Regions from separate parts of the Bacillus sp. 41-22 genome, predicted to be linked through region 2. Evidence: riboswitches for the same ligand, from Rfam matches in the RefSeq annotation. Region 2 holds a riboswitch; each other region holds the start of a gene.
What was found. A riboswitch is a leader RNA that binds a small molecule or an ion and turns the genes downstream of it on or off. The one in region 2 is predicted to bind thiamine pyrophosphate.
Positions count from the first base shown of each region.

Region 1 (3,183 bases), 330 kb from region 2:
TGAATATCTTTACCACGTTTTTCAAGCAAGAACGAATTGAATAACTTGTCGATAATATCAGCTCGTGTAGCTACAGTACCTAATCCACCAGTTGACTTTAACGTGTCAGCAAGTTGTTTGTTTTGCGTATCCATGTATTTTGTTGGGTTTTCCATCGCTGAAAGTAATGTTGCTTCATTAAAACGTGCAGGTGCTTTCGTTTGACCTGATGTTTGGACAATTAGTTTTATGTTTAATGTATCGCCTTTTTCGATGCGAGGTAAGATTTGTTCTTTTACATCATCGCTTACATCATCATCTTCAAATCGATTTTCATAAACCTCTTTCCAACCAGCATGTAAAATCGTTTTTCCGCGTGCGATGAACGTTTCGTCACCAATTTTCGTGCGCAATGTTAGTTGTTCATATTCAAAGGCCGGGAATAAAACAGCTAAGAAACGTTTTACAACTAAGTCATAAATTTTACGTTCTTTATCTGTGAAAGCTGAGAAGTTTACATAGCTCTCTGTTGGAATAATTGCGTGATGATCACTTACTTTACTATCATCAACAAATGATTTATTAGATTTTACAGGTTTCTGCAATACTTTATGTGCTAAAGGACGGTATTCTCCAACTCCGCAAGCCTTCAGACGCTCTGGAAGTGTTCCGACAATATCAGATGAAATATAGCGTGAATCTGTACGAGGGTACGTTAAAACTTTATGCTGTTCATATAATTTTTGCATAATGTTTAATGTTTCTTTCGCAGAGTAACCAAATATTTTATTCGCATCACGTTGTAGCTCAGTTAAATCGTAAAGACCAGGGGCGAACGATTTCTTTTGTTTTTTATCAATGTCTACAACAGTAGCATTTTGCTTACTAATTTTGTTCACGATTGCATCAGTTTTTTCTTTATTAAAGCTACGGCTATTTCCTTTTGTATCTTGCCAAGTTAGCTTTAATCTCTCAGCTGTTTGAGCTTCGATACCATAGTAAGTTTGAGCTTTGAAATGTTTGATTTCATCTTCACGGCTTGCAATCATGGCTACAGTAGGTGTTTGAACACGACCACAATTTAGTTGGGCATTAAAGCGAGTAGTTAATGCTCGAGTCGCATTAAGTCCGATATACCAGTCAGCCTCTGAACGTGCGACAGCTGAAGCGTATAGATTGTCATATGCTTTTCCTGGTTTTAAATTTGCGAAGCCATCTTTAATTGCTTTATCGGTAACAGATGAAATCCATAGACGTTTAATCGGTTTCTGCATTTTAACTTTATCGATAATCCAGCGTGCGACCAACTCGCCCTCACGACCGGCGTCAGTAGCTATAATGATTTCATTTACATCTTTTCTAAGAAGCTGACTTTTTACAGCGTTAAACTGTTTCCCTGTTTGTTTAATAACGGTTAGTTTTAAACGCTCCGGTAGCATTGGTAAATCTTCTAAATTCCACTGTTTATATTTCACATCATAGCTTTCTGGATCAGCTAATGTAACGAGATGACCTAAAGCCCAAGTAACAATATATTTACTACCTTCAAGATAGCCGTTCCCTTTTTTATCACATTTCAGTACACGTGCGATATCACGTGCAACAGAAGGTTTTTCAGCAATTACAATACTTTTTGCCATATTTAAAAACATCCTTTCAAATTTCCATACGTTAAATATAGCATACATCTTTGTTCTATTCAGTCTTGCTGACGGTTTGAGTTATTTGTGGTGAAATATACGTGTGAGAGTTTTACTTATATAAAGGCGAAGAATGGTTGAACCAGGAGAGTTCTGATCTCTATCATTCTATAAAAGTAAAGAACTTGTTATTTTACTAGAATAAGAGTAGACTTTGAAGTAGATGAATAATAAACACATGGGAGTTTGTGGATGCAAACTGAGAGTATGACTAGTCCGTCATTGACCATTTGAACCTGTTGGATAATGCCAGCGTAGGGAGAGTGTAAAAGCACATGTTCAGGCACTTTGCGTACGCGCAAAGTGCCTTTTTGTGTATCTCCCATTACTATAGTTAGGAGATGAAAAGGATGAATATGAAAGAAATTAGTAAAGTAGTGGATTTGGTGAGAGAGTCTAATCCACTCGTGCATAATATTACAAATGTTGTTGTAACAAATTTTACAGCAAACGGTTTGTTAGCATTAGGAGCATCACCTATAATGGCGTATGCAAAAGAAGAAGTAGCAGAAATGGCTAGCATTGCGGGAGCCCTTGTTTTAAATATGGGTACACTTCGTCCTGAAGAGGTAGAAGCGATGTTACTTGCTGGTAAATCAGCAAATAAGAATGATGTACCAGTATTGTTTGATCCAGTTGGGGCAGGAGCAACTTCTTATCGAACAGAAGTTGCGAGATATATTCCAGCTGAAATCGATTTAGCTGTTATCCGCGGAAATGCGGCTGAAATAGCTAACGTTATTAATGAGAAATGGGAAATTAAAGGTGTAGATGCTGGTACTGGAAACGGTAATGTTTTAAATATTGCAAAACAGGCAGCGGATGAATTAAATACAGTTGCGATAATTACTGGACAAGAAGATGTTGTTACAGATGGAGAGCGAACTATTCTTATTCGAAATGGCCATCCTATTTTAACGAAAGTTACTGGAACAGGTTGTTTACTAACTTCTGTAATAGGAGCATTTGTAGCGGTAGAAAAGGATTATGTAAAGGCAGCAGTAGCCGCATTAACATTCTATGGAGTAGCAGCAGAAGTAGCGGCTTCGAAAACAGTAGAGAATGGACCAGGAAGCTTTCAAATTGAATTTTTAAATCAGTTAGCGAATACAACTTCAGATGATATTGAGAAGTATGGAAAGATTGAGGTTATACAGTAAGGAGAGGAACTAGATGTCGCGCATTACAATGGATGAAATGTCTAGGTTATTACCAGTATATTTTATTATGGGAAGTAACAATTGTACGAAGGAGCCACTACAAGTATTGAGAGATGCACTAGAAGGTGGTATAACAATTTTTCAACTTCGTGAAAAGGGAGAAGGGGCTTTAACGGGAGAGAAACGTATTGATTTTGCGAAAGAACTACAAGCGCTTTGCAAGGAGTACGGTGTACCATTCATCGTAAATGATGATGTGGAACTAGCCCTCGAGTTAGATGCAGATGGCGTGCATGTTGGACAAGATGATGAAGGAATTACTTCTGTTCGTGAAAAAATGGGTG
Region 1 covers NZ_CP084035.1:414,709-417,891, forward strand. Annotated here, with positions in the region: gene topB (DNA topoisomerase III) at 1-1,619, opposite strand, end outside; TPP riboswitch at 1,848-1,957, shown strand; gene thiM (hydroxyethylthiazole kinase) at 2,030-2,839, shown strand; gene thiE (thiamine phosphate synthase) at 2,853-3,183, shown strand, end outside.
Region 1: linked by a shared signal. The riboswitch ahead of thiM (hydroxyethylthiazole kinase) and the one ahead of tenA (thiaminase II) in region 2 are both predicted to bind thiamine pyrophosphate.

Region 2 (3,183 bases):
ATAATTTACCTAACTAAATATGGCAGTGGGTTTACTGCATTTGTTTTTTCAAAATTCCATTCCCCATTATGTAATTCAAAATGGAGATGTTGCCCGTATGAATGACCTGTGTTTCCCATATGACCTACTAATTGTCCAGTTTGTACTTGATCACCAGCTTGTACAGTGCGATCCTTCATATGAGCATAAACTGTTGTATATAATTTCCCATTTATTTGATGGGCGATGAACACGACATTGCCGTAGCTAGCCGAATAATAAGATTTCACAACCTTACCTGCAGCAGCAGCTTGAATAGAGACATTTCCTTGTGCTGCTATATCTATACCATAATGCATTTGCTCCCAGCGCATATCAAAAGTGGAGCTGATTTTCCCTTGAGTAGGGAATTTGAAAACTGCTGGAATTGATGCAGGTTGAGCTGTTTTAGCTTGTGGTTGATTTTGCACTACATAGTGTTTTGCTACATATCCGTATCCTGTGCCAAAACGAATTTTATACCAAGTACCTACCGTTTCTACTACTTGTACTTGTGTACCATTTTGTAATGAGCCAAGTAGAGTGCCACTTGTGCTAGCATTGCTACGCACATTTAATTTTGGTGTTGCAACAGTATAAGAAGGAGAACCTTGTACTGTTACACCTTTTACTAGAGGTGTGGATCCATTAGATACAAATGTTTTTTGTACGTAACCAATTTGACCGTTATGTAATATTTTGTACCAATCTCCTTGTTCACCTTGAATGGTAATGAATTGACCATTTGGTAATATATCTAGAATAGAAGACTCTGTATTAGGTTCAGAACGAACGTTTAATGCGTTTGCATTTACGATATATTGAGACTTTGGTTGAACATTTTTTTTGAATAGAATTGCATCTTTTTTCATATAGCCTGTTTTGTTGTTAACAGATACTTTATACCAATCTTGAACTGTTTCAAGAATAGTAACCGGGCTATTAAATCGAATGGTATCAACTATTGCACTGTCTGTATGGCTATTTTGATGTAGTGCAACGTTGTCAATTTTTACATATCCAGTTTTTACTGTAGATGGTTGCTTAGCAGCCGCTGTTTGTATATCGGATTCTCCCATAGAAGGAAGTAAAGAAGCAATTGCGATAGTAGTTGCTGTTAAAGCTGTGGCTTTCATATTCATGTAATAAAGACCTCCTCTAGTTGTATAGTTGTAATTTTATTATAGTATAAAGATATAATATATTGGTCGTATTCACATAAATGTAATATGAAATCAATAAAAATAATGTCAGAAGAGAGATTCGTATATAAATATTGTATATATCATTTGTGAGGTCGCATTTATATTTGTTTAACACGTTAAGAATTAATTCTTAATTAAGAAAATTAAAACAGTTGATGATGTCTTATGGCGATGTTATACTGACAGTGATAATTTTATAGTTTGCTAGGAGGGCTGGTGTTGCCAGCTGAGAGTAGGGCCATAAGCCTTTGATCCTTTTTATTACCTGATCTAGATTATGCTAGCGTAGGGAAGCAATTCGGACATTAACAATGAGTCCCCGTTTCTTTGCGTATAGAAACGGGGCTTTTTTATTTGAAAATTTCATATTAACACCACTAGGGGTGCTTTTCGTGCTGAGAGAGGAATAATCCTTAACCCTTACAACACCTGATCTAGATAATACTAGCGAAGGGAAGTGGAACAACGAATAAATTATAATTTTATTTGCTGTAACCACTTCTTATATACAGAAGTGGTTTTTTTATTGAGATAAATAGATATATAGGAAGGGGAATTATTAATGAAATTTTGTGAAAGATTATTTGATACGGTGCAGCCTGTTTGGGAGAAAAGTCATAATCATCCGTTTGTAGTAGGTATGGGGGATGGTACGTTGGAAAAAGACAAATTCCAGTACTATATTATTCAAGATTATTTATATTTGTTAGATTATGCAAAGCTATATGCAATTGGGGTTGTAAAGGCAACGAATCCACAAGTTATGGCAAAATTTGCAGAGCAAATTGATGGGATTTTAAATGGAGAAATGACGATCCATAAACAGTATGCAAATAAACTTGGCATTACTGTAGAGGAGATAGAATCTGCGAAACCATCTGCTAAAAATTTAGCCTATACAAATTACATGATGTCTGTATCTCAAAATGGCACACTTGCAGAATTAATATCAGCTTTACTTCCATGTATGTGGAGCTATTGGGAGATCGGAAAGCGTTTAAATGATATTCCTGGAGCAAGCGATCATGAGTTCTTTGGAGAGTGGATTCAAGGATATTGTTCTGAAGAATACGGTAACCTTTGTATTTGGTTAATAGATTTATTAAATGAAATGGCAGTTGGAAAGTCAGAGAAAGAGCTAGACCGATTAGAGGAGATTTTCTTATATTCCAGCCGATTTGAATATTTATTCTGGGATATGGCTTATCGTAAGGAGATGTGGGGTTTTGAGGAGCAAGAACATACTACAGTTTCATAATGTTTCCTTTCATTATGATGAGAAACCAATCATCAATGAATTAAATGCTTCTATACAAGATAAAGAGTTTGTAAGTATTATCGGGCCGAGTGGATGCGGGAAAAGTACTTTATTTCGCCTTATTTCAGGCTTAGAAGAGGCAAGTACTGGACAGATAGAGCTGACAAAAACAAAGAGTCATCCTGTAGGGTATATGCCCCAAAAAGATATGCTCTTGCCGTGGAGGACGATTATTGAGAATGCTGCCCTGCCGCTAGAGTGCCAAGGTGTGCAGAAGAAAGAAGCGCAAGTAAAAGCGAAAGAACTGTTACATAAATTTGGTTTACAAGGGTACGAGAAAAAATATCCGAAAGATTTATCTGGTGGTATGAGGCAACGCGTATCTTTTATCCGAACTTTATTAACAGGCGGGGAGATATTATTGTTAGATGAACCGTTTAGCGCATTGGACGCTTTAACGAAGGCATCTTTGCAAGAATGGTTGTTTGAACAATGGAAAGAGTGGGAAAAAACAATTTTATTTATCACTCATGATGTTGAAGAAGCATTGTTTCTTTCTAATCGAATTTTGGTTGTAGAAAATCAACCGATAGCAACTTTAACTGAGCGAATTGTGCCGCTTGATCGTAACCGAACAAGAAAAGATTTATATAAGCCTGAAGTGTTAGCGCTTAAAGAAGAGCTCCTTAGTATGTTACAAAG
Region 2 covers NZ_CP084035.1:740,061-743,243, forward strand. Annotated here, with positions in the region: gene LCF45_RS03765 (SH3 domain-containing protein) at 6-1,160, opposite strand; TPP riboswitch at 1,420-1,532, shown strand; TPP riboswitch at 1,593-1,696, shown strand; gene tenA (thiaminase II) at 1,786-2,481, shown strand; gene LCF45_RS03775 (ABC transporter ATP-binding protein) at 2,450-3,183, shown strand, end outside.

Region 3 (3,183 bases), 1.4 Mb from region 2:
GCCATAACGTTTTCGCTTGCGGCACACGGTAAGGTGGTAGTTCAATTACAAAAATAGATTTTTCTGCTTTTAAAATAGTAAGAGACATAATTTTTGTAACGAGTAATGCAAGAACAATCCCTGCGATATATAAAGAGAACACAACAGTCGCCTGACTATGAGGGAAGAAAACTCCCGCAAATAGTGCATATACAGGTAAACGTGCCGAACAAGACATAAACGGTGTTACAAGAACTGTAAGTAACCTTTCTTTTTCTTGTTCAATCGTTCTCGCTGCCATAATACCTGGAACGTTACATCCAAAGCCGATAATCATCGGAATAAATGCTTTTCCGTTTAAACCGAAAAACTCCATAATTCTATCCATAACAACTGCAATTCGTGCCATATATCCTGAGTCTTCTAATAATGAAATGAAGAAGAATAGTGCAAAGATTTGTGGAACGAATACTAATACCGCACCAACACCAGCAATAATACCTTCTGTAACGAGTGCTTGAATAAAGTCAGAAGCCCCAACACTTGTGAGCCCAGCTGTAACCCAATCAGTAAGTTGTCCGCCAAAAAATCCATCAAGCATATCAGATAAAGGTGTACCAATCCACGTAAACGTAACCTGAAAAATAAAAAACATAACTGCTAAAAAGATTGGAAGTCCTAAAATTTTATGTGTAATTAACCTATCAATTTTTTCTGAAAAAGGAATTTTTCCTTCTTTCTCATGTTGCATAACATTTGTTTTTAACTTTTCAATATACGCTTCACGAGTCTTGTAAATGTGCTCTTCCAACGTACAATCAAGTTTTCCATCTAAACGAGATCGAATGGCTATAAGTTCCTTATAAATTGGTAATGCTTTCATTTCTTTTTCTACTACTTCGTTATTGCTTAAAAATTGAAGGGCTAACCATCTCGGATGCTCATAATTCGCTGTCTCTAAAAGAGCGATTACCTCTCCAATTCCTTCATCCATTTGTACGCCATATGAAATAATGAATGGCTTTTTCTCTTTTTGTTTCTCTTCATGAAGAGTAGTAAGTAATTCTTCACAGCCTTTTCCGGTTCTTGCGATGACAGGAACGACTGTTACACCTAATATTTCTGATAGCCTTTTTACATTAATCACAATTCCTCTTTGCTTTGCCACATCAATCATATTTAAACCAATTGAAACGGGCTTACCAAATTCAAGTAATTGCAATGTTAAATGCATATTTCGCTCAAATTGAGAAGAATCCACTATATTTAACATATGATGAAATTCATCTGTTAGTAGAAAATTCGTAACGACACCTTCATCACGTGAAACTGGATTCAAATCATAAACGCCTGGTAAATCAATTAATGTTCCTTGCTTATCTTTTAATTTACCAACCTTCTTTTCTACTGTTACACCGCTCCAGTTTCCTACATATTCATAAGAACCAGTAAGTGCATTAAATAATGATGTTTTCCCTGTATTCGGATTCCCTAGCAAAGCAACCTTATTCACGCTAATTCCACCTTTATCATTTTCGCGTCACAATGACGAATACTAATTAACTGTCCACGACACTCCAATGTACAAGGACCTTTAAACATCGCTTTCTGTTTCAAGCGAAGTTCGCTTCCTTCCGCGAGACCGAAAGCAGCTAGTCTACGCTTTAATAACTGATCTAAAGACTGAATACTTTTTACTAACACTTTCTCGCCAATTTTAATATCTACTAAGCTCATAACCTTCCCCCTCAGAAGAGAATGATAATTATTTTCAGAAAAATTATATCATACTCTATTTCAATTGGACTATACCCTTTTGCTTCATATTTATTAACATTTCGCTACAATTCTATTTCAATAATTGTCATACGGTATTCATTTGCCATTCTCATCCATTTCGCTTACAATGAACAATAGCAAATAAAGAATCTCGTTATCACAGGGGGAGCCTTACCGCTGAGAGGGAACAATTCGTTCCGACCCTTTGAACCTGTTAGTTAATGCTAACGCAGGAATTGTGCAAACGTCCGAAATACACACCTCTTTTTTTATTTACGTATTTCGTATCCTCCTATGATATCTATTCTTTTTTTGCAACTTGGATTTAGGGGGAGACAACATGCGTAACACCAATTTACAAGCGATGATCGAATCTGCTATTCTTGCAGCCTTCGCCTTGGTCATCGATATTTTACCACTTTCAATCAAAATATCAGCAACAGGCGGTTCCATCTCATTCGCTATGATTCCTATCTTTATTATCGCATACCGCTGGGGCTTCAAAATGGCTTTCTTAGGAGGCTTAATTTGGGGATTATTACAAATTGTCGTAGGCGATGCCATTATCGTCACACCAATTCAAGTAATCATTGAATACTTCGTTGCTTTCGCATTCATTGGATTTGCTGGTTTATTCTATCGTCCAATTCAAAAAGCACTTCTAGCATCTAATAAGAATGGAAACGAACAATCAAACTTAAGTAGCCGTAAAGATAAGCCTTCATCAAAACAAAACCAAGGAAAGAAAGTAATTGGATACATTATCATTGCTACTTTTATCGGTAGTCTAGCTCGTTACTTCTGTCACTTTATTGCCGGTATTATTTTCTGGGGACAATATGCACCGAAAGGTCAATCAGCTATTCTATATTCTTTAATATTTAACGGTAGCACAATGATTGGTTCCTATATTCTATGTACCGTTTTACTTATATTTTTATTTATCACTTCACCAAGATTATTCAAAAGCATAAGTGCTTATCAAATAAATTCACAAAAAAAGGGCGCTTAACTTAGCGCTCTTTTTTCACATCGTAATATCAATTAAAAATACAATAAATGCACAAAAGAAAATAAATACCATTATACTTAGCCAATTGCTATGCACGGTTCATCGACTCCTTACATAACCTCATTTTCTATTCAAAGTATACTGTTTAGAAGTAAAGATTAGGTAAAGATAATATGAAAATAAATTAAAAAAGCGTAGATAGTATTGTCTACGCTTTTTTCGGTAAATAGAAGTAAAATAACACACCATCTTTTGTATTCTTGACCCCATATTCAGCATTGTGCAGCTCTAAAATGTTTTTTGAAATCGCAAGGCCAAGCCCGGTTCCACCTTGTGAACGTTTCCGTGCCGCATCTACTCGATAAAAACGATCCCAAATTTTATCTAATTGTTCTTCTTCAATGTGGGCACCC
Region 3 covers NZ_CP084035.1:4,614,940-4,618,122, forward strand. Annotated here, with positions in the region: gene feoB (ferrous iron transport protein B) at 1-1,492, opposite strand, end outside; gene LCF45_RS23740 (FeoA family protein) at 1,489-1,716, opposite strand; TPP riboswitch at 1,911-2,012, shown strand; gene LCF45_RS23745 (energy-coupled thiamine transporter ThiT) at 2,099-2,770, shown strand; gene LCF45_RS23750 (sensor histidine kinase) at 2,979-3,183, opposite strand, start outside.
Region 3: linked by a shared signal. The riboswitch ahead of LCF45_RS23745 (energy-coupled thiamine transporter ThiT) and the one ahead of tenA (thiaminase II) in region 2 are both predicted to bind thiamine pyrophosphate.